3 regions of the Aeribacillus sp. SP014 genome follow, and region 3 is predicted to be linked to each of the others. Evidence: riboswitches for the same ligand, from Rfam matches in the RefSeq annotation. Region 3 holds a riboswitch; each other region holds the start of a gene.
What was found. A riboswitch is a leader RNA that binds a small molecule or an ion and turns the genes downstream of it on or off. The one in region 3 is predicted to bind S-adenosylmethionine.
Positions count from the first base shown of each region.

Region 1: linked by a shared signal. The riboswitch ahead of metK (methionine adenosyltransferase) and the one ahead of ACVIJU_RS15635 (methionine biosynthesis PLP-dependent protein) in region 3 are both predicted to bind S-adenosylmethionine.
Region 2: linked by a shared signal. The riboswitch ahead of ACVIJU_RS04665 (2,3-diketo-5-methylthiopentyl-1-phosphate enolase) and the one ahead of ACVIJU_RS15635 (methionine biosynthesis PLP-dependent protein) in region 3 are both predicted to bind S-adenosylmethionine.

Region 1 covers NZ_JBSRXI010000001.1:3,356,407-3,367,319, reverse strand. Annotated here, with positions in the region: gene ACVIJU_RS16465 (alpha/beta hydrolase family protein) at 1-215, shown strand, start outside; gene ACVIJU_RS16460 (DUF2584 domain-containing protein) at 280-522, shown strand; gene ACVIJU_RS16455 (transposase) at 806-988, shown strand; partial or broken gene ACVIJU_RS16450 (IS3 family transposase) at 934-1,747, shown strand; gene pckA (phosphoenolpyruvate carboxykinase (ATP)) at 1,822-3,411, opposite strand; SAM riboswitch class I at 3,680-3,871, shown strand; gene metK (methionine adenosyltransferase) at 4,077-5,282, shown strand; gene ACVIJU_RS16435 (phosphatase PAP2 family protein) at 5,332-5,862, opposite strand; gene ACVIJU_RS16430 (gamma carbonic anhydrase) at 6,034-6,561, opposite strand; gene ACVIJU_RS16425 (alpha/beta hydrolase) at 6,630-7,409, shown strand; gene ACVIJU_RS16420 (tetraprenyl-beta-curcumene synthase family protein) at 7,446-8,525, shown strand; gene ACVIJU_RS16415 (class I SAM-dependent methyltransferase) at 8,557-9,132, opposite strand; gene ACVIJU_RS16410 (TIGR01212 family radical SAM protein) at 9,129-10,094, opposite strand; gene ACVIJU_RS16405 (YtzC family protein) at 10,254-10,517, shown strand.
Region 2 covers NZ_JBSRXI010000001.1:937,053-947,965, reverse strand. Annotated here, with positions in the region: gene mtnK (S-methyl-5-thioribose kinase) at 1-399, opposite strand, end outside; gene ACVIJU_RS04680 (1,2-dihydroxy-3-keto-5-methylthiopentene dioxygenase) at 1,070-1,600, opposite strand; gene ACVIJU_RS04675 (methylthioribulose 1-phosphate dehydratase) at 1,623-2,270, opposite strand; gene ACVIJU_RS04670 (2-hydroxy-3-keto-5-methylthiopentenyl-1-phosphate phosphatase) at 2,267-2,956, opposite strand; gene ACVIJU_RS04665 (2,3-diketo-5-methylthiopentyl-1-phosphate enolase) at 2,953-4,176, opposite strand; SAM riboswitch class I at 4,255-4,360, opposite strand; gene yfkAB (radical SAM/CxCxxxxC motif protein YfkAB) at 4,530-5,651, shown strand; gene ACVIJU_RS04655 (YfkD famly protein) at 5,708-6,490, opposite strand; gene cax (calcium/proton exchanger) at 6,566-7,621, opposite strand; gene ACVIJU_RS04645 (TetR/AcrR family transcriptional regulator) at 8,081-8,653, shown strand; gene ACVIJU_RS04640 (YhgE/Pip family protein) at 8,731-10,497, shown strand; gene ACVIJU_RS04635 (YhgE/Pip family protein) at 10,433-10,913, shown strand, end outside.
Region 3 covers NZ_JBSRXI010000001.1:3,187,228-3,198,140, forward strand. Annotated here, with positions in the region: gene ACVIJU_RS15610 (DUF3006 domain-containing protein) at 225-440, shown strand; gene ACVIJU_RS15615 (TRAP transporter permease) at 894-2,819, opposite strand; gene ACVIJU_RS15620 (DUF1850 domain-containing protein) at 2,857-3,375, opposite strand; gene ACVIJU_RS15625 (TAXI family TRAP transporter solute-binding subunit) at 3,449-4,456, opposite strand; gene metC (cystathionine beta-lyase) at 4,625-5,788, opposite strand; gene ACVIJU_RS15635 (methionine biosynthesis PLP-dependent protein) at 5,781-6,896, opposite strand; SAM riboswitch class I at 7,013-7,150, opposite strand; gene ACVIJU_RS15640 (aliphatic sulfonate ABC transporter substrate-binding protein) at 8,487-9,497, opposite strand; gene ACVIJU_RS15645 (ABC transporter permease) at 9,515-10,273, opposite strand; gene ACVIJU_RS15650 (ABC transporter ATP-binding protein) at 10,257-10,913, opposite strand, start outside.

The sequences.
Region 1 (10,913 bases), 170 kb from region 3:
TGTATTACCTTGAAAAAATGCAAGCACCCGTTTTAATCATTCATGGGGGAAAAGATGAAAACGTGTCAATTGAACATGCATATCGATTGGAAAGAAGGCTGAAAGAATTGGGAAAGCAAGTGGAAAGCTGGTATTTCCAACATTTTAGTCATCATTTTCCGCCTCGGCATAACCGGATGGTTTTAGAACGAATGATAAAATGGATGAAAAATTGACCATTATATTTTTCATATGATACATACTAAAAAATGATCGATCAAATGAAAGGGGATTGGAGAAATGGGCATGCCGCTTGAATTAAATACGATGATTATTACAAAAGGGAAGGAAAAGCGGATAGAGGAAAACGTATTTCAGCTTGTCAAAGATGGCTATCGCCTTTATCCTATGAATATTCCTTTGGAAGTTCGAAAAACGTTGATAAGCGATCCTACAGGAACAGCTGAAATTATTAAATTGGAATGGGCTGATAACAAAACCGTGCTTACTTATAATCTCACTTCATTGTACTCAACCAATTAACCGTCATCATATTTCCGTTCATTTGCTGAACGGATTGTGGAAGGAGGAATTTGCTTAATTTTTTCGAGTACGGCTTCCATTTGTCTTATCATAAAAAATCGCGTAACCCCTTTTTCATAAAAGTTCGTTGAAAAAGGGGTTTTCGTCTAAAAATCTGCGTTGCCGATTTGTTTTGCCAAACCACATAAAAATATTAAAAGGCTATCGACAAAGTGATATGCTCCCCTTAAGGTAGACAGATTAAAATATAAAAAATCTGTTTTACCTTAGGGGGAGTTTTTCTATGTATAAGCAATATACAACAGAGCTCAAACTTGAAGTTTTACTTGCATATGAAAACCGAGAATGTACTATTCAAGAGCTTTGTAAAAGGTATCAAATTACTAAATATTCTTTAAGGCAATGGATAAAGACAAACGAGGAAGAAAAAAAGAAGAAGCAGAGTTATCTCCAGAAGAGAAAATGAAACTGGAGATGAAAAAGTTAGAAAGAGAAAATGAGCGCTTACGTGCGGAGAATCTATTTTTAAAAAAGTTAGAGGAAATCGAAAGGAGGTGAAAGTAAACCAAATCCGTTTTGAAGACAAGTATATCGCAATCCGGGAACTTCATGAGAAAGAAAACTAAGCATAATCTTATATGTGAAATCGCCGGTATTTCACGAGCTGCTTACTATAAGTGGTTAAAACGTTTTCCCTCAACATGTTGCAGAAAATATATTGAATCGTGAATTTACAGCGGAAAAGCCAAGTGAAAAATGGGTAGCTGATGTCACAGAATTAAAATAGGTTCATCAAAGAGAGCCTATTTAAGTGCTATTCTTGATCTATATGATGGATCAATTGTGAGCGATGTTTTAGGACATTCCAATCATCATCATCTTGTATTCAAAACGTTGGATCAAGCCACCGTACTTTTAAAAGGAGAGCATCCACTTATTCATAGTGACCGTGGGTTCCAATATACCTCTCATGGTTTTAAACGTAGGATAGAACAAGCAGGGATGACACAAAGTATGTCAAGAGTAGGCAGATGCATTGATAATGGGCCAATGGTATCTTTTTGGGGAACGCTTTAAATGCGAGAAGTATTATTTACATAAGTATCAGACATTTAAAGAATTAGCTCTTGTGATGGATGAGTACAACCGCTTTTATCATTATGAAAGGTATCAAAAAAGATTAAGCGGCTTTAGCCCCATGGAATATAGAGCTAAAGCCGCTTAGGTATATTTTTATTATTTCTACAGTCTACTTGACAGGGGACAGTTCAAAGCTGTAGCCGAAAGTAAGTAATTTTTTTATATGATTGGACCGCCAAGTTCTTCAATTTCCTTCGGAACGTTCGAGAATTTTTTGAAGTTCTCTTTGAATGCTTTTGCTAATTCATACGCTTTTTGTTCATAAGCGTTTTTATCACTCCATGTTTTAATAGGCTGTAAAACTTCATCAGGCACTCCTGGAACATGAGCAGGAATCGCCAGCCCGAAAATAGGGTCTTTTACAGTTTCCACCTCATCGAGTTCGCCTTCCAATGCTGCCTGAACCATGGCTCTTGTATAAGCAAGTTTAATTCGTTTTCCTACTCCGTATTCTCCGCCGGTCCACCCTGTATTGACTAAAAATACTTTCACATCATGTTCTTCGATTTTTCTTCCGAGCATTTCAGAGTATCTTGTAGCTGGAAGCGGAAGAAATGGTGCGCCAAAGCATGTGGAGAACGTTGTTTTAGGGGAAGTAATACCCCTTTCCGTTCCAGCAAGCTTGCTCGTATAACCGCTTAAGAAATGATACATAGCCTGTTCTTTCGTTAATTTGCTTATTGGCGGCAGAACACCGAACGCATCAGCTGTTAAAAAAATAATTGTGTTAGGGTGACCCGCAATGCTCGGTTTAGCAATATTGTCAATCGCTTCAATTGGATAAGCCGCACGGGTGTTTTCTGTTAATAAGGAGTTGTCATAATCAGGAATTCGTGTCGATTCATCAACCACAACGTTTTCCAAAACGGAACCGAATCGAATCGCGTTATAAATTTGAGGTTCTTTTTCTTCAGACAAACCGATGCATTTTGCATAACAGCCGCCTTCAATATTAAAAATACCAGATGAAGACCAGCCGTGTTCATCATCACCAATTAATCGGCGTTTTGGATCGGCGGAAAGTGTTGTTTTGCCTGTTCCCGATAAACCGAAAAAGAGCGCGACATCGCCTTCTTGACCGACATTGGCGGAGCAGTGCATTGAAAATATATCTCTTTCTGGAAGCAGGAAGTTCATGACGGAAAAGATAGACTTTTTCATCTCGCCTGCATATTCAGTTCCGCCGATCAGGATTATTCTCTTTTCAAAAGAAATAATGATAAATGCTTCTGAGTTCGTTCCATCCACAGCTGGATCTGCTTTAAAGGAAGGAGCGGAAACAATCGTAAACGGATTTTTATGCTCCTTTAAATCGTCTTGGCTTTTCGGACGGATAAACAGTTGGCGAGCAAATAAATTTTGCCACGCCAATTCATTGACCACTTGAATTGGAAGACGATATTTTTTGTCAGCTCCGGCAAATCCGTTAAAAACATAAATTTCATCTCTATTTTTTAAATATTGTATGACTTTTAAGTACAGTTTTTCAAAAACTTCTGATGAAATTGGCTTGTTGACGGGTCCCCAATCAATTAAATGCTTGACAGAATCTTCTTCAACGATGAATTTATCTTCTGGTGACCGGCCGGTATATTTGCCTGTTGTAACCGAAACTGCACCTGTATTTGTTAAAAAGCCTTCTTTCCTAGCTAAAACTTTTTCTACAAGCCGTGCGACTGGTAAATTATGATATGCATTTGGTCCGCTGATCAACGAAGCTAATTCATTTGATACATCTACAATATTCATATACATACCATCCTTTTTTTGCATATTTGAAATGGTTTTATAGAAATAGTATAACACATTCACGAAAATAATCCATCCTATTTATCGATTTCTGAAAATAATGTTTTTACTATATATTTTGCCTTCATTTTTGGGCATCATACGAATCATGATTGATCAGCTGATACTGAAATAATGGATATCAGATGATTTGGAAAATTACAGAGAAGCTTTATTTATTGTTGACAAGTACTTTTTTGCTCCTGTATGATATACATTTGAACGGATACTCTTATCCCGAGTTGGCGGAGGGACAGGCCCTATGAAGCCCAGCAACCGGCTCGTTGAAAGAAGACAGTAGAATATGGCTTTCAAAATCCCGGTATTCTATGGACATACAACATGATGCGAAAGAATTCCATATTCATAGACGAGCAATGGTGCTAACCTGATGCAAGGTTATATCCTTGAACGATAAGAGTGAAAGGCAATGATGTTTATAACAACCTTTCCTCTGGCAGGGAAGGTTTTTTCTATGTATAAGAGAAATCTCGTTTAGCCAAGTTTTTCTTATCGTACGCAATTTTGATATGTTTACAACAGTGGTGAGGGAATGAGTTCCGTGTCAATGTCAAGGAGTGTAGCACTCCATAAACATCATTTTAAGTTTGAGGAGGAAGCAGTAAATGACAAAAAAGCGCCGTCTGTTTACATCTGAATCCGTAACGGAAGGGCATCCGGACAAAATTTGCGACCAAATTTCAGATGCGATTTTAGATGCCATTTTAGAAAAAGATCCGAACGCACGTGTAGCTTGCGAAACATCTGTCACCACCGGACTTGTATTAGTCAGTGGAGAAATTACGACAAGCACGTATGTGGATATACCAAAAATTGTGCGAGAAACGGTCAAAGAGATCGGCTATACGAGAGCTAAATACGGTTTTGATGCTGAAACTTGTGCTGTTTTAACATCAATTGATGAGCAATCACCCGATATTGCTGCAGGGGTGGATAAAGCTTTAGAAGCGCGAGAAGGACAAATGACTGATGAAGAAATTGAAGCGATTGGCGCTGGAGATCAAGGGTTAATGTTCGGTTTTGCATGCAATGAAACGAAGGAATTAATGCCTCTCCCGATTTCCATTGCCCATAAGCTTTCACGCCGGCTTACAGAAGTTAGAAAAAGCGAAGAAATTCCTTATTTGCGTCCGGACGGAAAGACGCAAGTTACGGTAGAATATGATGAAAATGAACAGCCGGTTAGAATTGACACAATTGTCATATCGACTCAACACCATCCGGAGGCAACTTTAGAACAAATTAAGCAGGATATTAAAGAAAAAGTAATTGATCCGGTTGTGCCAAAAGAACTGATCGATGAAGAAACAAAATATTTCATCAACCCTACCGGACGTTTCGTTATTGGCGGACCACAAGGAGATGCAGGATTAACGGGACGAAAAATCATTGTCGATACTTACGGAGGCTATGCGCGCCATGGCGGAGGAGCTTTCTCAGGAAAAGATCCGACGAAGGTAGACCGATCTGCAGCTTATGCGGCTCGTTATGTAGCGAAAAATATTGTCGCAGCCGGACTTGCAGACAAATGCGAGGTTCAGCTGGCCTATGCAATTGGTGTGGCGAAACCTGTCTCTATTTCTGTTGATACGTTCGGTACTGGCAAAGTAAGCGAAGATGTTTTAGTTGAATTAATTCGCAATAACTTTGATTTGCGCCCAGCTGGCATTATAAAAATGCTTGACTTGCGCCGCCCGATTTACAAACAGACAGCTGCTTACGGTCATTTCGGACGCAACGATCTAGATTTGCCATGGGAACGCACAGATAAAGCGGAAGCTTTGCGCGAACAGGCTCATCAATATTTGTAAAATAAAAAAGGTGTCCAATGCGATGCATGCATTAGACACCTTTTTGCTTTTATGGTCCGAATGCGACAAAACAGATGGTGCCTGCTGAAGCTCCTAGAACTATTCCCGCCAGCACATCTGAAGGGTAGTGTAGGCCAAGAAAAATTCTTGATAGTGCCACACTGAATGCGAGAGGAAGCAAAATCCATGTTAAGGCTGGAAAAAAGAGCAAAAATGGTGTTGCCACTGAAAATACAGCTGTCGTATGTCCAGAAGGAAATGAATGGTCAGTTAACGGATTTTCTAACACTTTTGTTTCAAATAATGTAAGATAAGGCCGTCTGCGTGGATAAATTCTTTTCACAATGAAAACCGGAATATGACTGAAAAAAAGTGCAGCTGAACTTGCCAAGGCAACAGTTTTTACAGGTTCATTAAAAAATAACATCAGCATTAAACATGTTGCAATTGAAAAAACAGCCCCTCCTAAATGAGTAATATACCGAAAATAAACATTCAGTCCTTTTCGTTCAAAATGCGAATTAATCAGTTTGAACAACTTGCACTCAAATTGGTAAAGCTGATTCAGCAGTCTGCCCATGTTAAAGTTCCTCTTTTCAAAAAGCAAAAATTCTTAAAAAAATTTTCTCTCATATTTATGTAAACTTCAACAAATCTAATAAAAATTTTACAAAATTTTAAAAATACATGAAGCTGCCCGGTAAAGAATGACATTTGAAAGAGAAAGTTTTAAAATGTTTTTATAAGCAATTTATATGTTGTTCATACGAGCAATATTTTTATAATATTGAGCTTTTTCGATATACTCGCGACGGATGCGTTCCATATCTTGAAGATCTTCTTCTGTTAATTCTCTAATCACTTTGGCGGGTCTTCCGAATGCTAAAGTTTTCTCAGGTATCTTTTTGCCTGGCGGGACAAGACTGCCTGCACCGATAAAAGCGCCTTTTCCGATTTCTGCTCCATCCAGAATAATCGAACCCATTCCAATTAGAGCTCCTTTCCGCACAATCGCACTATGGAGCAGAACTTGATGGCCGACGGTTACATCATCTTCAATAATTAACGGTTTATTTGGGCTCTGGTGCAGACAGCATTGGTCTTGAATATTGACCCGATTTCCAATAATAGTTGGGGCAACGTCACCGCGAATAACCGTCTGAAACCAAATGCTTGATTCATCTCCTATTTGAACATCGCCGGTGATTGTGACAAAATCAGCTATATAAGCCGAATCGCTAATTATAGGTTTTTTGTCTTTATATGGATAAATAACCATGGGAACCATCCTTTTCTTTTTTTCATATTATAACAAATTTTCCGTCATGTTCGGAAAGGAGTTAACTTATGTGGAAATGGGTAAGTTCTAGTCCTAAAGCTGCGATTGTCATCATTCATGGAGCTGGAGAACATCATGGACGTTACAAATGGCTGATAAAAAAGTGGCAAACAAACGGGTACCATGTTGTCATGGGGGATTTGCCAGGACAAGGAAATTCATCCTCCAGACGGGGACATGTCCAATCGTTTGATGAATATATTGATGAAGTTGACCGTTGGATCAGGGAGGCTCAATCTTTCCAATTGCCGCTTTTTTTGCTGGGGCATAGCATGGGCGGTTTAATAGCCATACGTACGCTGCAGAGAAATAAAATTCCGTTAAACGGGGTCATTTTATCTTCGCCATGTTTAGGAATTTTGCAAAAACCGAGTAAAGCGCTCGATCTTTTGGCAAAAGGATTAAATATTTTCGCGCCTAGGGTACGCTTTGATTCCGGTTTGACAGTTGAGATGGCAACGAGAAATAAGGAAATTCAAGACATAAACAGAAACGACTCCCTTTACGTAAGAAAAGTTTCTGTGCGCTGGTACAGAGAGCTTCTTCATGCTATTGAACTAGCATTTCAGCAGCTTCCGCAGTTTCCAGATGTCCCTCTTTTCGTCATGCAGGGAGGAGAAGACAAAATTGTTGATAAATCAGCAGTTCAAAAATGGTATAGTCAGTTGAATCTCACGGAAAAGAGCTATAAAGAATGGGAAGGACTATATCACGAAATTTTTAATGAACCGGAAAGAGAACTTGTTTTTCAAGATGCGTTGAGATTTACAGAAAGCCATTTAACATAAACACTGGAATTTTACAATGAAGAGGTGAGTTGATCTTTGAGTATACCTGAACACCCTATCAGCCTTATGTCAAGAGTTTATAGGGAAATTCTTCCGACCGTCCATTATTACTTAGATGGGTGGAAAAAAAAGGCTGAGGAAATACCGAATCCTGAATTGAGAAAGCAGGCGCTTGCAAGCATAAATACGAAAGCATTTCATTGCGAAGGAGGAAGCATTTTAGCGCTTTTGTCGAACTCTCATATAGAGGAATGCATAGAGTTTATCGTTGCTTATCAAACGATTAGCGATTACTTGGATAATTTATGCGACAGAAGCACTTCTTTTGATCCGGAAGATTTCCGCATGCTGCACCAATCAATGAAGGATGCGCTGTCGATTCATGCAGAATTAAAAAATTACTACCAATTTCGTGAGGACCAAGATGATGGCGGATATTTAAAAGAGCTTGTCATGACATGCCAAAGAATGCTGAGCCAATTGGAGAACTATCCGGTTATAGCTGGCTATTTGATGGAGCTTTGCGAATATTATTGTGAACTGCAAGTACATAAGCATGTAATAGAAGAGGAAAGAGTGCCAAGGCTAGTACAGTGGTTCGAACAATATAAATCTTCCCTCCCGGATATGCGGTGGTATGAATTTTCTGCCTGCGCTGGATCGACATTGGGCATTTTTTGTTTAGTCGCCTATGCATTTCAGCCCAGCTTTAACGAAGCGATTGCCAAAAAAATTAAAGACGGTTACTTTCCATATGTGCAAGGGCTTCATATTTTATTGGATTACTTTATTGATCAAGAGGAGGATCAATTGGAGGGCGATTTAAATTTTTGCAGTTTTTATGAAAGCACATCAGAAATGATGGAACGATTAGCTCATTTTGTACATGAAGCGGACAAAAATTTAAAAGGTATTCCGAACGAAAATTTTCATAAATTAATTAACCGCGGATTGCTCGGCATTTATTTATCTGATGACAAAGTATTAGTACATAAAGATTTAGGAAAGCTGGCTAAAAAATTAATAAAAAAAGGAGGAACAACCTCCGTTTTCTTTTATGTGAATGCTAGGGCATATCGAACGTTCCGAAAATGGAATTTGATTAAATCTTCTTGATGGATAAAGCTAGCCGGGATATTATTCCCGGCTATTTTGCTTTTTCGATTGCTACAATAAACGGAGGGGAATTTTTTTGGTTTAAAAACCGGTATTCAAGTACATGAGCAGTATGTTGATCGATTTGTTCGGCAAATTTAAGAAGCTCATCTCTCTCACGTTTTCCTTCCGGATGGCCGTGATAAACGACCAGCACGATCATTCCACCGGGTCTTAATATGGATAAAAGCTGCTTTACTGCTTCAATAGTTGATTCTGGTTTTGTCACAATGTTTTTTTGGCCACCGGGCAAATAACCGAGATTAAACATCGCACCGGCGATATGATTGTGATGTTTTTTCGGAATCGTATTGAAAATGTCATCATGACTGGAATGAAACAAAGTAACACGGTCGATTAAACCGGATTCCTTCAACCGTTTTTCTGTCTCTTCAAGCGCTTGTTTTTGAATATCATATCCAAACACATGACCTTGTTCGCCAACGAGTTGTGCTAAAAAGACGGTATCATGTCCGTTCCCGACTGTTGCATCAATAACGATATCGCCGTTTTGGACAGCGGAAGCCATCAATTTTTTTGCAAATGGAAGAATGCGAATGAGGTTCATTTTGACATCACTCGATCTTTTGTATAATACTTCCCTTGGTAGCTGTTTCGTTTTTCGAGTTCGGCATCAATGGCATTCAGCACTTCCCATTTGTTAACGCTCCACATCGGCCCTATCATTAAATCGATCGGACCGTCGCCTGTAATGCGATGAACGATCATTTCGGGAGGCAGTACCTCTAGCTGATCGCAAACTAATTGTACATATTCATCAAAGGATAAAAAGCGCACCATCCCTTTTTCATATTGCTTAACCATCGGTGTACCTTTTAACAAATGGAGCAGATGAATTTTAATTCCTTGAACATCCAGCTTAGCAACTTCTTTTGCAGTTTCCATCATCATATCGTACGTTTCAAGCGGAAGACCGTTTATGATGTGTGTGCAAACTCGGATTCCGTGCTTTCTGAGCTTGTTAACTCCTTCCACATAACATTCATAATCGTGCGCACGGTTAATTAAATCAGCGGTCCGCTGGTGAACGGTTTGCAATCCTAATTCAACCCAAAGATATGTCCTCTCATTTAATTCCGCCAAATAATCAACAACATCGTCAGGCAAACAGTCAGGCCTTGTAGCAATGGACAAACCGACAACTCCTTCGAGACCTAATACCGTTTCATATTTCTCACGAAGAACTTCCACGGGTGCATGAGTGTTTGTAAATGCCTGAAAGTAAGCAATATACTTTCCGTTTTTCCATTTCTCATGCATTTTGCTTCTAATGTCGTGAAATTGCGTAACAAGATCATCAGCTCTGTTTCCGGCAAAATCGCCCGACCCTGCGGCACTGCAAAACGTACACCCGCCATGTGCTACCGTACCGTCGCGGTTTGGACAGTCAAATCCTCCGTCTAAAGCAACTTTAAACACTTTATCTCCAAATGTATTTCGTAAATGGTAATTCCATGTATGATACCGTTTGTTGTCATTCGTATACGGAAATGGATTGTGGTTCGCCAATTCCTACTCCTCCTGTTTCGATATACTATCAAGACATTTTACCATGATTGCCAAACCAATCTCAAATAAGAATTTACCAGCTTTTTTCATGATGGAGCTTGCAGAAATAGCGAAAAATACAGTTGATGAAGAAAATTCTTCATCAAGGAGGGGATTTGTTTGGCTACTAGACAATCCGTGGAAGAGTGCATTCAACATTGCCAGCAAGCATTGGAATATGCAAATGAGCAATATATTGAAGGGCTGAAACAGGAGCATTACAATGATGAAGAATATACAAATGCACAGCAAAAGCTTCAAGATGCACTTGCAGAAGTGGAAAAACTCAGTTTAAGCGCAAATGACCAGCAGCGGGAGCAGCTTCACCGCATGCGCCTTCAACTGCAGCACCTTCAAAATGAGATGATTTTGCTCGATCATTAAAATTCCAGGGCAAAGCCTGATTGTAGGCTTGCCCTTTAATTGCAATTATGATTTTTCATTTATTCTTTAGCCGATTTGATCTTATATATAAATTTGCATAAGGAAAGAATGGTTTTTGGAATAAAAACGAAAATATAGAATAAAAATATCTTTCAACAGATTGCGCAATTACCGATATAAAAGCTCGGCTCAATGCGAATGAACGATTACATTTTAAAACAAAATCGGGATCAGTTTGTTGAACATCAGTCAAACTTCTAGCAAAAGCTGCTATACGACTATGTACATCATAATTTTTCCCTAAGATCAAGAGCCCCCGAACGAGTGAAATCATTCAGTGTTTTTTATATGCGGAATCAGAAAATGTTGATTGCATCTTTTCTGTATTATGTGTAC
Region 2 (10,913 bases), 2.3 Mb from region 3:
CAAAGGAAATTTTTTATGTTTTAAAAGAGCTGTCCTCATAATTTCATGGTCAGATAGATCATCCATCACACAACAATTCATAATCGGATCATACGAATAAACCTTAGGTACAAATCCAGGCGCTAATTCCCCTTGCAGCTTCAATGCTTCGCTTTCAATCCGATTGCGATCTGGCGAAACTTTAAAGGCGTCTGAAATACGCGCAACCGGACCAGCTTGTTTAATAATGACAGACTGGCCGCTATTTTGATCAACGACACGAAATACATAATTTAAGTTGCCATCGCCAATCTCTCGACATTCCAATTCTGCGTTTTGTTCAAAAATATCGAGTTTTTTCTGTACATATTCGATGACATCTTGCTCAGTCATCGTAAAATATGTTGTAAAATCCTTCAAAAAAATTCCCTCCTCTATCTTTGTTTGTCATAAAGTGAAAAAAGAGTCTTTCATAATATCCATTCACAATATGGGGACGACATTATTACAAGACCACTTCGTCACCTGCTTGTAAAAGCCGATTTCGGCAAATGCTCCAAATGGATTCGGATTTCTAGATCCAAAGCAGCCGCCGCATCCATTAAATAGAGGGGGCTGTCTATAAGTCGATTTTCCGGCTTATAGACGCCCCTTTAATGTTTTAGAAACGTTGATATATCAATGCTTATGATGTTTCGTTTTCAGTGGATTTTGTCTTTCTAAGACAGCCCCTTCCTAAAAATATAAATCTGCATCATTTATTCTTGATTTTCCCCATCCCGCCATAATACTTGATAAATTATCTGTGTTTACTTGGTTTTCAAGTGAAACTATATCCTCTTGTAACATAAGACAAGCCTATTTTTGTGGTGCTCTTTTAGCTGCAAGCTTCTTCGCAAAAATGTGTAAACCTATTAAAACCGGGTCAGCAGCCGCTGTGGTATTTTCATAGTTTCTTTGCATTCAGGAACATTGTTCACTGAGCTGGATGAATTGTGTATCCGAAGAGCAGCCAGTTATATGAAAAAGATGATGTTAAGCTTGCAGCTGTGAATGTTTAAAGCCGCTTTTTCATAAATTTTTTGTAAACTTAATTTACTTCTTCTTTTTCGTAAACTGGCACCCAGCCTTCTTCTGTCACAAAGATGCGGATCGCAACAACTTTTCGGTCATCAGCTAATGTGAAATAGTGGCGTCTGCCCTCTGGAACAGAAATAAGGTCTCCCGGATTAAGATGCACTTCAAAAAATTTCCCGTCCTGTCCTTGAATAACAAAAATTCCATGGCCGCTTACAATAAAGCGCACTTCATCATCTGTATGATGATGTTCACGCTGAAAATTTTTCAGCAGCTCTTCAAGGTTTGGCGTATGATCTGCTAAAGAAATGACATCCCAAGCTTTGTAGCCGCGTCTTGCTGAAATATCTTTAATTTCATTTTCAAAAGATTGTAAAATCGTTTGTTTTTCCTCATCATTTAAAAGATATTTCTCTTTTAAATGCTCTGGTAATTTGGCAATATCCCATTGCTCGTAAATAACACCTTGTTGATTTAAAAATGAAATCACTTCCTCTTGATTGCTGATAACTTCGTTTGTTCCTTGAATTTTAATCGTTGTCATGTAAAATACCTCCTTAAAATGTTTAATTATTTAAAGCTCCTGTACTCGCAAGGAGACCGGCTTTTGCTTGAATAAGAGCAAGCTGATACTGAAATAAAAATTCACAAGCTTCTAAAATTTTCTTCGCTTCAAAGCCATCTTTTCCCCATACAGTAATTCCGTGGTTGCGAATAAGAACTGCCCCTTTATCCTCCTTCACGAAATCGCCCAAAGTGCTTGCTAATGTAGGAATATGGGCATAATTATAAATAATCGGAATCTGTAATTCTGCATCTTCCTCCCAGCGGTCAAACGCTTTTATCAGTTCTTGTCCTTGAAATACAATTTTCCCAGCGTCACCATAAAGTTCGGAGATGACATTATTTGCAACCGTATGTACATGCAGGCTGCAGCCGGCTTTGCTTCTTTTATATATTTCGCAATGCAACAGCGTTTCTGCCGAAGGCTTCAGCTGTGTTGCGCCTACAGGATTTCCTTCTCCATCTACAAGCAAAAAATCTTCCTTCGTTTTTTTTCGTTTGTCTTTACCGCTTGCGGTCACAAGAAACTGAAGCGGGGAATCTTGAACTTTTATGGCTAAATTGCCGCTTGTCCCCATAAACCAATCCCTCGCAGCAAGCTCCTCTTTAATCTCCGCAAGCTCATGAACACGAGTTAAAACGACACTCATTTTGCGCCACCTTTTTCTTCTATGAAATTTGTTTTGTTTATTGTCTTCTCTAAAATGTCAATACAGTCGTAAAATGTTTCGAAAGATTGATAAGGAATAGAAAATTCTTGACATTTTTTTGATAAATAATCACGTGCAATAACTGTATCTGCAATCTTCGCGGCTTCTAAATCTGTGACGGAATCCCCGATGATGATGGAATGAGTGTCAGCATTTGCAATTTGCCGAATAATTGTCGGTTTGCAGCACCCACAATTTTGGTTGGGACACTTTTCATCACACGTATAAGGCCAATGAATGGTGATCGTTTCTCCGCTAAAATCCGCTTTATTGCAAAACAGTGCGGTAATAGAATCAAAAGGCTGCAACAGCGGTTTAATAAAAAAATCGATTCCGCCGCTGACAATGTATAAAGGAATGTTCATGTTTTTCGCATAATGAACAAAGTCGCGAAATCCTTCCCTTATTTCTGCAGTTTCTAAAATATAGTGAATGATGTCACCCTTTAAAGAAGATGGAAGAAGTGCAAACATCTTGCCGACTCCTTCCTGAATACTAATCGACTGGGAAAGGACGCCATCCTTCAATTGCTCCCACTCTTTTGGAGCGAAACGCTTCATGATGCTAACGATGTTATCTTTTTTTGTCACCGTTCCATCAAAATCACAAAATATTACTGGCTTCAATTGGACGGTGCCTCCTTCCATCCCCAGAGCCGAATTGCTTCTTGTAATTCTATGTCTTCAGCTGCTTCATTAAGGGGAACACCCCGGGAAACAGCGTCAACTGCCTGACGGAAAGCTTTTCCTCCACCCTGAGCACCTTGCGGGTGACCGTGAACACCGCCTCCTGCATTAATGACACAATCTTTTCCAAAATCATGAATTAAAATGGGAACAAGACCCGGGTGAATGCCAGCAGATGGAACAGGAAAAACTGGTTTTAAAACTGATTCCTTCACCAATTCTTCTTTCACTTTTAAAACTTTGTCACGCTCCAATGCAACGCTGCCATATGGTGAAGGGAACAACGAAAAATCTGCTCCAGCAATTCTTATCAATTTTCCAAGCAATAAGGAATGAGAGAGCCCATATTTTTCGGATGAAGTAAACGATCCGCTAAACGCCGGATGAGCCATAATTGGGAGGGCGATTTCATCATCTTCCCTTAATGCTTGCAGCACATCGAGGCCATATGTAAAAACATTAAATAGCAAAATATCGGCACCTAATTCTTTTGCTTTTCTTGCCTTATCTTTCAATTCAAATGTTTTTCCCGTCAAATTGACCGCATACAAAGTTCGGTGCCCTTTTTCTTGATACACGTTATCAAGAACTTTTTTGCCTTCCTTTATTCTTGTTTCAAATGATGTGAGCGAATTTTCAAAAAGTATTTCGTCATCCTTTACTAAGTCGACGCCCCCGAGAGCCTGCTCCCGCAATTGGGCAAGAAGGTAATCCATATCACGTCCAATTACACCTTTAAAGATGCTCATCACTAACGGTCTGTCGTAAACGCCAAGTTTTTCTCGTAACCCCTGAATTCCAAATCGAGGACCTGGAAAATACCGAAAGATCTCATCGTCAAACTGCAAATCTAGTAATTTTATTTCTCCATCTAGTGATAATTTTCCAAAAGTTGTCGTTAAGATGGCAGGAATGTCTTTAGAAAAGTTTTCTCCCGGAAAGCGAATGTGAAGCTGTGCAATCGTTTTGCCGGAGGATGGATCCTCGCCTGTTTCTTTTATCTCAACCACTTGTCCTTTATGCTTTTTTAACTGCTCTTGCACTAAAAGAGGAAGGTCAGTCCACGAACCTACCGTTAATCCAAGAGCAATGCCTTCTGCTTTTTTTTCTAAATCTTCTCGTTTCGCAATGATTTGGTATACTGCTGTTACGTGACCCATTTTTTCAATCCTCTTCATTCAGATTTTTTTATATAAATAAAACCTCTTCAATAAGAAGAGGTTTTTTGTCAAAACAACTTCTTATCTTTCAACATCTCTGTTGGGAGAATTAGCACCGTGCTCATCATATGAGTCGGTTGCCGGGCTTCATTGGGCTCATCCCTCCACCTGCTCTTGATAAGAGTTTTATTATTAACTTTATAATTCTTATTCGGTTACTTGGATTATGCCACTATCCTTCCCCTCTGTCAACACTTTTTTACATCATATTCGATTCAAATTCGCTTACATTTTTCTGATGGCATGCTACAATTATTTAATGGTGCAGTTTAATTAAAGGAGAAATGATTTTTATGGAAACTTATACAACCCTCAAAAAGATTACTCCTTCCTATGACCCTTGGGAAGCTTATTTAGATATGAAGGAATACGGTGAATTAACATTATCAAATATAGAATTTACCACCACTACAATCTGCAATATGCGATGTGAGCATTGCGCTGTAGGATACACTTTATCTCCGAAAGATCCTGAAGGGCTGCCGCTCGATTTACTTTTAAAAAGGCTAGACGAAGTGCCGACATTGCGATCCCTTTCGATTACCGGCGGGGAGCCGATGCTTTCGATAAAATCTGTGGAAAATTATGTCGTTCCCATTTTAAAATACGCACATGAACGCGGGATACGAACCCAAATCAATTCCAATTTAACATTGGACTTGAAACGCTATGAAAAAATTATCCCGTATTTAGATGTTTTGCATATTTCCCATAACTGGGGAACAGTCGATGATTTTGTTGAAGCCGGATTTGCAATGATGAAAAAGAAGCCTCCATATAAAGAACGCGCAAAATATTTTGAACGAATCATTGAAAACTCTAGAGCTCTGGCTGAAGCGGGAGTAATTGTTTCAGCGGAGACGATGCTGAATAAACGGACGGTTCCTCATCTTGAAAAAATCCATAGACAAATTGTAGACGAAATGAAATGTCAACGCCATGAGGTGCATCCAATGTATCCAAGTGATTTCGCTAGCAATCTTGAAACGCTCAGCTTGGATGAGATACGCGAAGCAATTCATAAGCTCTTGGATATCCGCGACGAATCAGTGTGGATGCTGTTTGGAACACTCCCGTTTTACGCTTGCAGCGACAATGAGGAAGATTTAGCATTGCTGAAGCGATTGAGAGAAAGCAAAAACGTGACTGTTCGAAATGACCCTGACGGCAGATCCCGTCTCAATGTCAATATTTTTACAGGGGACATTATTGTGACAGATTTCGGCGATGTACCGCCGCTTGGAAACATCAAAAAAGATACTCTTTTATCAGCCTATGAAAAATGGATGCAATCCCCGATTGCCCAACAGCTGAATTGCCATTGTCCAAACGTAGCGTGTCTTGGACCGAATCTTTTAGTGAAAAATAGTTATTACCGAGACTTAGATTTTACAAAAAGAAAAGCGCGCATATAATAAAAGGGCTTGGGCTTCTTTCGGCAATATATTTGCCTTTCGCCCGCCCTTTTCTATTATCTAGGCTGATTGGTAATAAGAAAGTGGAAGGATGCCCGATCCTGCACAGGAATCCATGCTCCAATGCCTTGTTGCGTAACATTTTTGACAACAATTTGCTTCTTGCTTCCCCTTAACATTAAATACACTTCTCCGTAAGTGACTTTTCCTTTTTCGTTGACAGCGGGAACGTATGCGTATAAATACCCCATTTTTTTCGGCGGGATATTATATACTTGATTTTTTTTCGTCCCGAAGCCGACAATTGTTTCAAATGCTAGCGGCATTTTCGATTTCTTTGCCGCCTTCATCAGCATCAATTTTTTGACATCTTTATGATCAGAAATTCTAGCGGTTAATCCTCCTTTTACCCGTTTTTGTGCCTCCTGTTTATAGCTAATTTGAACGGGCGACTTACCGCCTCGATTGTCAAAAAAGTTTGTATTGATTTTTTGATACTCCCAATTGACTGTTGTTTCCTCAGATTCATAATTCAATGCCCACCGTCCCAAGTAAATGGCGGCTCTATATCCTATGGCGGTTGGAGAAGGTGTAATGGAAGACTCATTTAACATTTTAATTAAAACAGGATTTTCAATCGGGACGTTGGATGTTTTGATTAACTCTTTTGTTAATTCACTTGGCTGTAAATAAGGAAGATTTTGACTCGGATTTGGATACGTATTTTCTTTTGAAATATCCATCACCGATTTGGGGATAGTTGGTGCTTCAGCGAAGCTTAAGCTTGAAAAAACCGATGCAAGCATGACTGAAATAAATAACGTCATTAGCTGTTTCATGTGGTTATCTCCTTTCAAGTAGCCTTTGCTTGTAGTTTTTTCAAGCTATTTGTATTTTATCCGCAAAATATCTTCCTATAATAGATAGAAGCCTATCCCCATGATGACATAAGCAGCAAGCAAAGTAGCCCCTTCAAACCAGTTCGTATCGCCGTCATTGGAAATTACAATCATGAGCAGTACTCCTGTCGCCATGGCAATCAACTCAGGAAGCGTAAAGACGAGCGGCATTTTTTCTGAAAACAGAAGCGAAATTAATACAAGCAAAGGCGCAACAAACATGGCGATCTGCAAGGTTGATCCGATGGCGATTTCAACCGCTACATCCATTTTATTTTTGTAAGCCATAATAATCGCAGACGCATGCTCCGCTGCATTTCCAACAATGGCAACGACAATTACCCCAATAAATAATTCACTCCAGCCAAGTTCATGTGCGACCGTTTCAAACGTATGTACAAGATTTTCCGAAACATATGCAACCGCAATTGTTGCCAAAAACAAAATGATGGTTGCGATCTTGCCAGACCATTCCGGGCTTTCGTGTTCTTCGATCTGCTCCTCTTTTTTCTGATAAACTCCCCGATGGGTTACCAATTTAAAAAACAACGCGGCTAAATAGAGCCCGATCATAATGATGGAAATGCCAATGCTTAACGTCAATGTGTCCGTATCATTCATTGTTTGTGCAAACACTTCTGGAATGACAAAGGCAACAATGACCGCAAACATTAACAATCCAGAATTATGTCTTGCGTCGTATTCATTAAACTTCTGCCGCTTGTACTTTAATCCACCGACAAAAAACGATAAACCTGCAACAAGCAGCAAGTTGCCGATTACAGAACCTGTGAGAGATGCTAAAACAACTGAAATTAAACCTGCTTTTAACGCAAAGATTGAAATAATGAGCTCAACAGCGTTCCCAAAAGTCGCATTCAACAGTCCGCCAATTCGTGGACCTGCCACAATCGCCAAGCTTTCTGTCGCTCTTCCCATAAAACTGGCAAGTCCGATAATCGTTAAACAATAAATTGCAAATAGAAGCAGTGCATTCCAATGCATCAAACTGCCAATAACGGACAACGGCAATCCAACAACAACCAAGATCGATAATATACGATTGAACATAAAGCTCACCACCCATATTTAGCAATAATTTTCCCGAAAACTTTGCTTACTTATTTTAACAAAAGTTGTTTAAAATAAACACTTCCTTTTAAAAAAGGCCGTTTACAATTATGGAAAAAATTTGTCCGTAAAAATTATTTTTATTCTGACATAAGCAATATATTTGACAAATCTAAAAAATACAACAACAAGAAAAAAATGATGTCTGAAGCAGAAGCCTTTTGCCGATTACAGCTTCGGATGATTGACGGTATACTATAACGTGGTGGTTTTTGCAAACATTTCACAACGTTACCGTGCTTGGACCTTCTTCCCTTTTTAAAAATGAGGACAGCCGCATGTGTAAAGCCTGTCGATCATTTTGTAAAAAAACCCCTTTATTTTAATCAGGCAATATAGTATGATAATTTTAACGAAATGACCAAAATGTCCATTTAGTCAATCAAGAGGATGAGGAGCATGGCTATCGATCGAAAACAAAATATTATTGATGCGGCGACAAAATCTTTTTCCTTATTCGGGTATAAGGCAACGACGATAGAACAAGTGGCGAAACTCGCGAATGTAGGCAAAGGAACAATTTATACGTTTTTTAAAAGCAAAGAGGATTTGTTAGACGAAATTATTTCCTCAGTTATTGTAGAAATAAAAGAAACGGCAGAGCATGCAATGGACCCCGATCGTCCATTTCTTGAAAACGCCCATCGCGCTTTATATCGCATTGCAGAGTTTCGAAAGCAACATCCACTAACAATTAAGCTTCTCCAAGAAATTCGGGATATCGGGACTCCGGCCGTTCAAGAAGTGATGAAAAGATTGGATCGGGCGATTATCGCCTTTATCCGCGAAAAAATTGACAACGCCATAAAAAAAGGAGAAATTCGCAACTGTGATTCCGAAATCACCGCCTTTTTAATGTTAAAAATGTATATCGCCCTAAACTTTGATTGGGAAAAGGAACATGAGCCGCTGCCAAAGGAGAAAATCGCAGAATTATTTGAGCTGTATTTTTTAAAAGGATTGTCGAAATAGATAGTCCTTCTTCTTTTATCATAAAATGACTAAATGAGCAAAATGGTCAAAAGTACGAAAAAGGAAGGAGATAACCGTTGCGTGGAATCTCATTATTTTTACATGAGCTAAAAATGATTGTAGCGAATCGGAAAATTTTGATTCCTGTTATCGCTATTTTATTTATCCCCATTATGTATAGCGGAATGTTTATATGGGGATTTGGAGATCCGTATGGCCACTTAGAGAGATTGCCGGTCGCTGTAGTCAATCAAGACAAAGGGGCAACATTGAATGGGGAAAAGTTAAAGATCGGCGACGATCTAGTGGAAAATCTAAAAAAGAAAAAGCAGCTTTCTTGGGAATTTGTTGACGAGAAAGAAGCGGAAAACGGATTAAAAAACCGGAAATATTATCTAGTTATCAAAATTCCAGAAAACTTTTCAAAGCATGCAACTACGATAAAGGACGAACACCCTCAAAAAATGGAGCTCATTTATATGCCGAATGAGAGCATGAACTTTTTCGCAGCACAAATCGGGGATAAAACCATTGAAAAACTGAAAGAAGAAGTTGGTGATACATTAACGGAAACATATGCCGAAACAATGTTCCAAAATATTAAGAAGCTGGCAGAAGGGCTCGAATCGGCAAGCGAAGGAGCAAAGAAACTGCATGACGGCATTGATTCAGCAAAACAAGGAGCAATAAAGCTGAAGGACGGGGTTGATTCGGCCAAAGATGGTTCACAAGAGCTGTACAACGGCGCGCTCTCTGCGGAACAAGGAGTTCAAGAAATATATGGACATTTAAAAACGATGGCTGAAAAATCATTGATATTTAAAAATGGGCTGCAATCCGCTAGTTCCGGAGCCGAGCGTCTGAACAGCGGAATGAACCGTTTTAATTCCGGTCTTGAACAATTGATTGCAGGCCAAGAGAAATTGCTCGATGGTGCAGAAAAGGCAAGAAATGGTTCTCAGCAGCTGGCGGATGGATTAAAGCAATCACTTCATGGAATGAAACAAATAAATGAAAAAGCTCCTCAGCTCGCAAACGGAGCCGAGAAAGTACGAAGCGGAGCCAGCAATCTGTCGTCATCACTCGGACAATGGGCTAAGGGAGCAGAACAAACGAAAACGGGAGCGGCACAGGTGAGTGCCGGACTGGAACAACTGACAGCCCGGCTTGATGCTATGATCGCTCAAACGTCTGATCCGCAGCAAAAAACGGCACTCAAAGAACTGCGTGCAAGTGTAGGGCAGCTGGCGGATGGAAGCAAACAAGTAACAAGCGGTATCAGCCAGCTTTCCGAAAATGCTGCAGCATTGAAAGATGGAGCTGATCAGCTTTCTTCTGGATCAGCGCAATTGCATAGCGGAACAGTCGCTTTAAGCGACGGTCTCAAACGACTAGTAGCAGGGCAGGAGCAGCTCACCGCAGGTGCCGAATCATTAGCTGGCGGACAGAAGGAGCTCTCCCAAGGATTATCGACATTCGGTGAAAAAATGAATGAAGCGAAAAGCGGAATAACCCAGCTGATGGAAGGAAGCGGACAATTATCAGCCGGCTTGCATGATCTCGCTTCCGGTTCTGATCAACTGCAAGATGGCACTAATCAGCTTGCTGCTGGTTCCGGCGAATTAGCAAACGGAATGGAAAAACTTACAAATGGGTTAGGAAACTTTTCACACGGAATCGAGCAGCTCTCTAACGGGTCTGGTCAATTGACGGAAGGAATGACGACGCTGGATAAAGGTTCTAATGAATTGGCAGAAAAATTGCACGATGGAGCCAAAGATGCCAGCAACGTCAAAGCGGACAAAGAAATATACGATATGTTTGCAAAACCTATTAAAAATTAAAAACGAAAAATTAAACGAAGTTCCTAACTATGGAACGGGGATTGCTCCGTACTTCTTATCGCTGGGATTGTTTGTCGGCGCCTTGCTCGTAACAATTGTGTACCCTCTTCGTGAACCAGCAACTACACCTAAAACGGGAATGAGTTGGTTTTTTAGCAAGTTTGGTGTTCTCGTTATGATCAGCGTCATGCAATCGTTGATTGCCGATACAATTTTACTAGCAGGAGTAGGCATTGAAGTGCAAAGTATTGCGAGATTTATCGTATTTACGATCATCACAAGCTTAACGTTCATGACGTTAATTCAGCTGCTTGTCACAACGTTAAGTGATCCGGGAAGATTTTTAGCAATCATTATCTTAATCTTACAATTAACTACAAGCGCCGGTACCTTCCCGTTAGAGTTAATCCCAACAG
Region 3 (10,913 bases):
ATAATACTGAATGTAAAAGGGCTGCCAAACGGAACAAAATATAAAGCTGTTTTTAAATACAAAAGCAAAAACACCACTTATACCGGTACTATTGGTAAGCCATTGTCGGTAAAAATCGGCCGTGCTGCAAAAGGTTATACTGTTAAAATCGATGTATCAGCCACTTATAAAAACAAAACTTATAAAGCACAAACATCTTTCACTCCTAGATAAGGTGGGACATTATGAAATTTATTATTGATCGATTTGAAAATGACATCGCAGTCTGCGAAGATGAAAACGGCAAAATAATCGAAATTTTAAAAAGCCAGTTGCCTAAAAATGCAGAAACGGGAGATGTAATTATTCAGAAAAATAACCGTTATTATGTCGATAAACAAGAAACAAGCAAACGAAGACAAGAAATTGAAGAGTTAATGGACGAATTGTTTGAAGATTAATCGTTTTTTCAATTAAGATTCCAAGCAAATATGATTGAAGTGGAAGTGTCAAAGATGCTTCCACTTCATTATTTTTTGCCGTTTTAGAATCGCGCCTATAGAGCTGATCATTCATTTTTTCCTCTATGCTTGGTTTTTATAGATTTAAATTTTCGTTTTCTATCGGATTTCATTTTGCCGTCTAGGTTGAAATGCCGCTCCATTTCCCACCTATTCGTGACATAAAGCGGTTTTTCTTAAACAACATTTTGAATTTTGCAGCATAAAAATAAATCGGCCTTCTGCAAATTAATGGATTGATTCCAACACATCCTTTCTGTCTCTCCGACATTTTATCCTGATTTTGTTCGTTCCAATGTGAATTGCTCTCCGCGTTTATTCTGCGTCTCAATGATTCCGCCTGTAATCATGTTCTAATCAATGGATCGATTCTTCCATGACAACCTGTCTTCTTTAAATGCTCTCACCCTTCACTTTTTGATCAGCTTTGTATTTCCATATATATTGAAACGCATATAATGCGATGAAAATGATGAGACCTGAAATGTCTGAAAAACGTTCTGGATAAATCAGCAACAGCCCGGCCACGACTGCGGCAATTCGTTCAATCAAATGCATTTTTCTCATCCAATATCCGATCATCCCGGCTCCAATTGCGATCATTCCGCAAAACGCCGTAAAGACTACCCATAAAATTCCAAGCCATGTCGTATCAATCATTAACATTTGCGGAGACAAAACGAAAATATACGGAATGATAAAGGCGGCGATTGCCAATTTTGAAGAGTGAATTCCCGTTCGGATCGGTTCTCCTCCTGATACACCGGCTGCGGCAAAGGCTGCGAGGGCAACTGGCGGTGTAATGTCGGCAATAATCCCGAAGTAAAACACGAATAAATGTGCAGACAAATCAGGTACCCCCAACAAAATAATCGCTGGTGCAGCAATCGTTGAGGTAATAACATAGTTCGCTGTAGTCGGCGAACCCATTCCAAGAATCAACGAAGCTATCATCGTCAGCATTAATGTCGGAATGAGATTGCCCCCGGCGATATCAAGCAGCCCGTTGGCAAGCTTCAAACCAAGCCCGGTTTTCGTCACAACGCCGACAATAATTCCAGCAGCGGCTGTTGCTGCCGCAACCCCTAACGCTGTACGGGCGCCGTCGACGAGCGCTAATACAATATCCTTAAATGTCATCCGATTCTCACGATTTAAAAATCCAGCGACAATCGAAATACATATCGAATAAATGGCAGCATGTGTAACGGTCACTCCTGACATTAGCAAAATAATAATAACAACGATCGGGGCTAACAAATGCAGTTTTTTCAAAATTTCTTTCCGATTCGGCATTTCTTCTTTTGACAAGCCTCTTAAACCGATTCGCTTTGCTTCAAAATGAGTCATGATCCAAATCCCTGCAAAATATAGAATAGCCGGAATAGCTGCCGCTTTGGCAATGTCCCAATACGTAATGCCGTTCCCGATAAATTCAACCATTAAAAACGCAGCTGCTCCCATAACCGGCGGCATTAACTGACCGCCTGTAGATGAAGAAGCCTCCACCGCTCCTGCAAAATCTTTGTTATAACCAAGCTTTTTCATCATCGGGATGGTAAACGCGCCGGATGTGACGACATTGGCAACTGAGCTTCCGCTGATCGTTCCTTGAAGGGCACTGGAAAAAATAGCTACTTTTGCAGGACCGCCAATTCTGCGCCCTGCAACGGCAACGGCCAAATCATTAAAATATTGACCAATCCCAGTTCTAATTAAAAAGGAGCCGAAAAGGAGAAACAAAAAGATAAAGGTTGATGACACGCCTAGCGGAGTTCCTAAAATCCCTTCGGTTGTAAAGAACATAGTTTGAACAATTCGTTCAGAACTAAGACCGCTATGCTGGAGAAAGTTAGGCATGCTAGGACCAAAATAGGCATACGCCAAGAAAAGCAGCGCGATGATCGTAATCGGCAGCCCAACCGCCCTCCTTGTTGCCTCTAAAACTAGTAAAATAGCTAAAATTCCGATATAAAAATCCGTTTCTGTCAATATTCCGACGCGCATTACAATGTCATCAATGAACAGCGGCCAATATGCTCCAACGCCAATACTTAAAAGCGCAAGGATGATATCATACCAAGCCACTTGAAATTTATATTCTTTCCTCTTTTTTCGATTAGCCGGAAACAAAAGAAAAATCAAAGCAAGCGCAAAACCGAGATGGACAGAGCGCTGGATTTGCGCTGTAAAAACACCGAAAATCGATGTATACAACTGAAACAGCGAAAATGCCAATAATCCGGCAAATGCGATGCCTCCCAACACGCCTTTTAGCTTCCTCGTTCCTGCTTCAGGATCATATTTTTCAAGCAGCATTTGCTGCTCTTCTTCTGACAGTACGTCAAATTTCTCTTTACTCACGAATATTCACTCCTTTCACCTGCTGCCAAATACTGATTTTTGCCGGTTTTATTCTTACCCATGAGCCGGGTCCAAAAAAATCCGCCAATTTGTAGCTGTTACCTTGATAAACGATTCGGTGATCGGCCTGTACTTGTCCAATTCTCAAATCAATATAGGAAAATTCTCGCTCCATGTTTTTTATAAAAAATTTTCCATCCTTTTCTAAAAATTTCCCCTCCCCTTCCACATTAGAAGGCATTCCAACAGCAAAATTTTCATACTCAAGTTCTGTCTGAATGATTTTGTTATTGCGTAATGTATATGTCTCCTTCACATCCGTAAGATGGATGGAATGAGTGTACTGAATTTGAAACAAGTCATCATCACGGACAGGCAGATAACCTAATAAGTCATTCTGATCTTCATGATAAAAAGCGATGGCATTTACAATAGGAAGGAAAAATAAAAAAACGTTGATTGTCATAAAAAGGGGAAGACAGATGAACAAAGCTTTCATCCTAGCTCTCATGAAAATCCCCGCCTAAAATGGAGTTACATAAATGAAATCGATAGACCGTTTAAAACGGCCTATCTTTGATACGTTATGGCTGGATTCCTTTTTCTGAAAAATACGTTTCAGCCCCTGGATGAAGCGGCAAATTGCCTATTCCATCAAGGGCTGCCTCCGCTTTGATTAATTTGCCTTTTGCGTGAGTAATTTTATTTGTATTTTCAAAAATCGCTTTTGTAATATTGTATACGGCATCTTCATCCAATTCGCCGCGGACGACCAGCATCGCTTTTACAGCGACTGTTTTTACGTCCTCAGGAATTTTATATGTCCCCTTTGGTACTGTATCTTCAGCATAGTAAGGATATTTTTCGATCAATTGTTTGATTTTGTCATCCGCAATCGGAATTACTCTAATTTCTTTTTGTGCTGAGAGCGATTCAACTGCAGCCGTCGGTGTCCCCGCAGTAATGAATGCAGCGTCTATGCTTCCGGATTGAATGCCGTCCGTTGATTCGTCAAAAGATAAGCTTTGCGCTTTAATATCATCAAAGCTTAATCCATGAATTTCTAAAATTTGCTGTGCGTTTGCATTCACTCCAGACCCAGGGGCACCAACGGAAACCGACTTGCCTTTCAAATCTTCAACAGAAAGGATGCCGCTATCTTTTGTTGTAATAATTTGCACCGTCTCCGGATATAAAGTCCCAATTGCTTTAACATTGTCGACTTTATTGTCTTTGAACATCAATTCACCGTTTAATGCATAAGCAGCAATATCAGTTTGCGAGAACGCAATATCAGCTTCACCATTTTTTAGCGCTTGCATATTTTCTGCTGATGCTCCTGAAGATTGTGCATTTGCATTAAAGTCCGTTTCTTCCGAAATAATTTGCGCCATCGATCCGCCGAGCGGGTAATAAGTTCCTCCTGTGCCTCCGGTTAAAATGCTTAACGTCTTGCTTCCTGCCTTTTCCCCGCTTTGATTGGAGCCATCACTTTTGCTGCTTCCTCCTTCGCTGTTATTTCCACACGCAGAAATGATCATTATGAAAAGAAGAGCTGTTAAGAATATAAGTCCGCTTCGCCATTTGATCATTGATACTCCCCCTTTTTAAATTCGTTTGACTTTGGGTGCATTACTATCATATTAAAGAACAAATGAAAAAATGTGGGATAATATGTCAGCTAGATTATCAACATAAAAAAAAGACAGGAATTGTCGGTATTCGACATCTCCCTGTCTTCTATTAAGGTAAGAAAAAATTTATTGATAGGCCAAAACAGTAGAAAGACCAGACTCCAAATCATTTTTTAAGTCTTCAAAATTTTCTAGCCCTACGCTTAATCGAAGAAGACCATCGGTTATCCCTCTTTTGATCCGTTCTTCTTTCGGCATCGCGGCATGGGACATTTTAGCTGGATACGACAAGATCGATTCAACTGCACCAAGGCTGACTGCGAAAACAGGCAGCTGAACATGATCAGCAAGAATCTTGACCGCTTTTTCATCTTCTAGTTCAAACGATAAAACCGCTCCACCGTTGACACTTTGCCGCAAATGAATATCTGACCCTGGGTGATCGTGAAGACCTGGATAGTACACTTTTTTAATGGCAGGGTGCTTTTTCAAAAATTCTGCTAATTGAGAAGCTGTTTTGACGGATTGATCCAGCCGCACATGAAGTGTTTTTAACCCTCTTAATACAAGCCAGCAATCATGCGGGCCGAGAACAGCGCCGAAGGCATTTTGAAGTTTGTAAAGCTCTTCGCCAAGCTTTTCATCTTTCACAACTGCCAATCCTGCCAAACAGTCGCTATGACCTGCCAAAAATTTTGTTGCACTATGTAAAACAATATCGGCCCCTAAATCGAGAGGCCTTTGCAAAGCCGGAGTCATAAATGTATTATCAACAAATGTTAAACAGCCGTTTTCTTTTGCAAGCTGCACAATTGCTCGAATGTCCGTCACTTTTAACAGCGGATTCGAGGGCGTTTCAATGTAAATCACTTTTGTGTTCGGACGTATATTTGCTTTTACGGCATCAAGGTCCGTCATATCGACAAACGTATATTCAATGCCAAAGCGCGATAAAACATCGGCAACGATCCGGTATGTTCCGCCGTACACATCTTCTGTGACCAAAACATGATCACCGGAAGAAAGTAAAAGAAAAGCTGTTGATATAGCGGCCATCCCAGAAGCAAACGCAAAGCCTCTCACTCCGCCTTCCAGTTCGGCAATCGCCTCTTCCAACGCTTTTCGTGTTGGATTTCCTGAACGGCTGTAGTCAAATTCAGGAGATTCATCCAATGTTTGCTGATGAAACGTTGACGCTTGCTGAATCGCCACGCTGACAGCACCAGTTGTCGGGTCAACCTTATGTTTATTATGAATCAATTTTGTTTGAAAGCTCCATTGGTCATGCATTTAGTAAATCCCCTTTCGCAGCTGCTTGCAATGCCTGCTTGAGATCTTCCTTCAAATCCTCCACGCTTTCAATCCCTACAGAAAAACGGAGAAGCCGGTTACATACACCGTTTTGAATTCGGATTTCTTCCGGAATGTCCGCATGTGTTTGGGTAGCTGGATACGTTATAAAGCTTTCTACCCCTCCAAGGCTTTCCGCAAAACAGATTAATTTCAGATTCTGCAAAAACGGGTTGACCCATTCTTCTTTTTTCACACGGAAGGAAAGCATTCCGCCTCTGCCAGGATATAATACATCATCAATTTCAGGAAGCTCTTTTAAATATGCCGCCAGCTCCCTTGCATTTTCCTGATGTTTGGCCATTCTCAATGATAAAGTTTTCATTCCTCTAAGCAGCAGCCACGAATCAAAAGGAGATAATACCGCACCAATTGCATTTTGATGCATGGCTAATTTTTCGCAAATTTCTTTCCCTTTTGCACAGACCAGGCCGGCAAGGACATCGTTGTGACCGCCTAAATATTTCGTTGCGCTGTGAATCACGATATGCGCTCCTTCTTCAATCGGACGCTGCAAAACAGGTGTGTAGAACGTATTGTCAACGATCAGCAGCAAATTGTGCTTCCGGGCCAATTCCGCCAACGAGGAAATCGATGTTTCCTGCATAAGCGGATTAGTGGGCGTTTCTAGAAAAATCGCTTTAGTATTTTCGTTTATTAATGATTCCGTATATTCGCGAGACGTAAAATCGTCATAGTGGAAGGAAAGACCGTATTTGCGCCACTCTTCTTCAAACAAGCGGTATGTCCCGCCATATAAATCTTTTGAAACGATCAGTTCATCTCCACTTTTAAATAAAGCCATAATCGTCTGAATCGCTGCCATTCCGGAAGAAAATGCAAATCCTTGATCGGCTCCCTCCAATTTGGCTATGGCGTCCTCGACAAGCTCTCTCGTTGGATTTTTTGTCCGAGTGTAATCATAACCTGTTGATTCACCTATTCCTTTATGCCGGTAGGCTGTGGACAAATAAATGGGGGCGCTTACTGTTCCTGTAAGAGCTTCACTTCGATTTCCTAATTGGGCCAAAACTGTTTCAATATTCATCTTTGACTTTCCTCCTTTTTTAGTTAGTAAAAATGTGCTGCTTTCATTGCCTGTAGAGGAGGCTTTAAAAATAAAACGCCCTCTTCATAAGAAGAAGGCGTTTATTGTTTGGCTCCTTCTTATCTTCCAAGCATATCTTACGGCAAAATGCTTGCTGGATTTAGCACCTTGGTACAAAGGTTATCATGCCGCCGTCCTTGTACCGGTTGCTGAGACTTCTTCGGGCCAGTTCCCTCCGCCTCTCTCGATAAGAATTCCGATATGAACTTTTGATAGGTATAACTTTACCTCAGTTTTAAAAAAAATTCAAGACGTTTCCTGCCAACAATTCCGATAACTTTGATTTATTTTCAGTAAAACTAAAGAAGAATAAGAACTTTCTTTAAATAATCCGTCGATTCTTGAAATGTTTTTTTGCGAAAGCCAAAAGGGAAATTTTTTTGTATGGATCACCTTTGATCCTCCATCATTTCAATGAAGTGGTTTTATTTTCCCCTGAGGCTTCCCAAATTTTAATAGATTTTAAAATATAAATATTCAATTCGGAAGCTGTCGTATTTGGAGAAAAATTGTGAACGAGGTGATCTTCTTTAGAGGAATTGGAAAATTTTAAGAGTATTTAATAAACAGTGAATGAAACGATTGAATTGGCAAACTAATCATTTGATAAATTTTTCGCCAACTTCTGTCAAACGAACCCGTACTCCATAAAGCAGCTGAACAGAAAACGAAGATGCGATATTTGTTTTGCAGGTGAAGCTGGGAAGCAAAAAAGATGAACATAAACGTGCCGTTGGAAAATTTGCTGAACATTCTTTACTGATGCGCCTTCTCTTTTTTATCAATATTATGGAAAGGAAAGACTGTTTATGATGCTGTATATAATCGACAGCATACGAACCAATAATTTTCATGACGAGCAAATGATGGGGCAAATCAAAATTATGTGAGAAAACGCTTTCTAAAAACTGGAACATCATCAAAACAATGTGTACGGAATTTATTATGATTATGAAAGCGACTACAGAGGAGATTATTTATTAAGCATTGCAATTGAAGAAAATAATGGGGAAGCTTTTAATTGAAATCCCGAGGAACATGAAAATAAAGTTTTTCAAGTAGATAAAACGGACGAACAAGGCATTTTTAAAACTTGGAGTAAGATTTGGAAGCAAGAAGAAACTGGTTTAAGTAGAGCGTGCTTACACATATGATTTTGAAAAATACGGCCCAAATGGAGAAATTGAAATTCATATAGGCGCTGTCTAATAAGTCGATTTTCCGGCTTATAGACGCCCCTTTAATGTTTTAGAAATGTTGATATATCAATGTTTATAATCTTTCGTTTTCAATGGATTTTGACTTTCTGGACAGCTCCAAACAATGTGAAAAAACGGGAGCTTATTCGAGCGATTTGAATAAAAAGCTCTCACAACAACAGAATCCCAATATACAGGCATAGTCATAAACAACTTTTGGGATAAGCCCTGTTTTAACAACTGCTTCATCTTGAATTTACATCAACAAAATAACCCCCCTATCCAGAAGCCGCATAATATCAAAAAGCTTCTGTATAGGGGGGTTTATTACTTAATTCAAAAAGCTTGTATCTACAAGACCTTTAAGATCCGGTTTTTCTTTTAAAAATTTCAAGTCATAAGAAGAGTTAGAAAAGTCTTGAAGAACTTTTTCATCCACTTCGGTTGTATAGCGGACACGTTCCCAAGCGCTGTCGATAATTTCTGGGTCAAGCTCTTGATTTGTTATTTCTTTAATCGATTGAATGGCAATATCGCGTGCTTCCTCTTTGTTTTTATTGATGAAGTCGACTGCTTTTTTGTGGGCTTTGACAATATTTTGAACTAAATCTTTATTTTCTTTAATAAATTTGTTGCTCGTCACTAAAACAGTGTTCGGAAGCGTTGTGCCATAGGCGATATCTTTCGTATCGACAATCACTTTCGCCCCGTCTTTTATTAATAATGAAGCCCAAGGCTCAGGCACAGCGGCTAAATCCACTTTTCCCGATTCAAAGAAAGCTTGATATTGTGCCGGGTTTCCAGTTGTATGCTTTAATGTGCCGCCGATTCTTGATGAAGCAATGTCGTAATCTTGCAAGTACGTTTCAAATTGGACATCGTGAGTGCAGCCGACACCAGGAGTAATGAATGTTTTATTATGAATATCATCTAAGCTTTCGATTCCGCTTTTTTTGCTTGCTACGACGACAGTACCCCCAGATGACGCACCGGCAATAATTTTCACGTCTGCACCATTAGAATAGTTATTCATGACAGGAGCTGGACCGACAAGCCCGGCGTCAATTTCGCCGGTTTTCAACGCTGTCATAAAAGCACCGCCATCCGGAAAAGTTTTATATTCAATCTCTACCTGATCCCCTAGCGCTTCTTCATAGTAGCCCTTTTCCTTCGCAATCATCGCCGGAACATGGTCAATATTTGGGAAATAGCCGATGACTACTTTATTTTTTCCGCTTTTCTCTTTTCCTGATGCCTCATTCCCTCCGCCGGCTCCGCAGGCAGATAAAATCCCAATTAACAACAAGGTGATAAATGATAGCAGCAAACCTTTTCTCTTCATAATCTCAACTTCCTCCTTTATTGTTCAAGCAATCCCCATTTTTTCATCACTTTCTTTTCAATTCTGCTGAAAAAAACTAAATCTACTAAAATTCCAATTAAGGCAATGATAAATATAATGCCCATCACTAACGCCATATCGCCAAAATCTGATGCGAATTTTAACGTATAGCCTAAACCCGGGCCGGTGCTTAACAGCTCGCTACCCATCAGGCCTCTCCACCCAAACGCCCAAGCAAGCCTTGCACCAGTTACTGCATGCGGGATGGCTGCTGGAAAAATCACGTGTGTAAACAGAGAAAATCCGCTGTAATCCATTGTCCTTGCCGCATTTGTATATATTGGAGGAACGCTTTTAATCCCTGTCCGCATATTCAATGTCATCACAAGCGTTCCACCGAGCACGACAATAAAAATGATCGCTTTTTCATTTAAACCGAACCAGATGATGGCTAGAGGCAGCCAAACGATGCTCGGCACGCTTTGCAACGGCAAAATTAAAGAGCCAATGGTATCATCAATTACTTTCGATTTTGCAAAAACGACGCCTAACACTGTTCCAAGAATAAGAGCAATCACAAGCCCGATTGCCAGCCGCTGAAAACTTGCCAGCAAATCATAGACAAGAGTTAGATCAGCAAAACCGTTCCACAATGCCTGAAAAATATCGCTCGGAGCCGGAAAGACGACAGCCTTAATATTTAACAGCTTGACGATTGCTTCCCATATACCCAGTGCGGCTGCATAAAAAATGATTCGTTTAACGACCTGCTGCATAACTTTCTTCCTCTTTCACTACTTTATCAATTTCTGACTTCAACAGCTTTTGAATGCGCTCTTCATATTCAGCAAGCTGCTTTCTAAATTCATCACGTGGTCTCGGAAAAGACACTTCTATTTCATCAATAATTCTCCCAGGCCTTGTACCCATGACGATAATACGGTCCGATAATTTTAATGCCTCTTGGATGCTGTGCGTAACAAAAAGAATTGTTTTTTTCGTATCGATCCAAATTTTTTCCAACACTTCGTGCAGCCGTGATCTCGTCTGCTCATCCAACGCTCCGAACGGCTCATCCATTAAGAGCACCTCAGGATCCATCGCCAAAGCTCTTGCGATCGATACGCGCTGCTGCATGCCGCCGGAAAGCTCGTGCGGAGAATGCTTGGCATATTGGCTTAATTGAACCATGGCCAAATATTCGTGCGCCTTTTTTTTCGCTTCTTCCTTCGGCATTTTTTTCTTCAGCGGAAACATGACATTTTCCTCAACTGTCAGCCATGGAAAAAGGGCTGCCTGTTGAAACACTACTCCCCGGTCGCTTCCAGGTCCCTTTATTTCCTTCCCGTTTACCAGCACTTTTCCCGATGTGGGGGCTGTTAACCCGGCAACGATCGATAATAACGTCGACTTTCC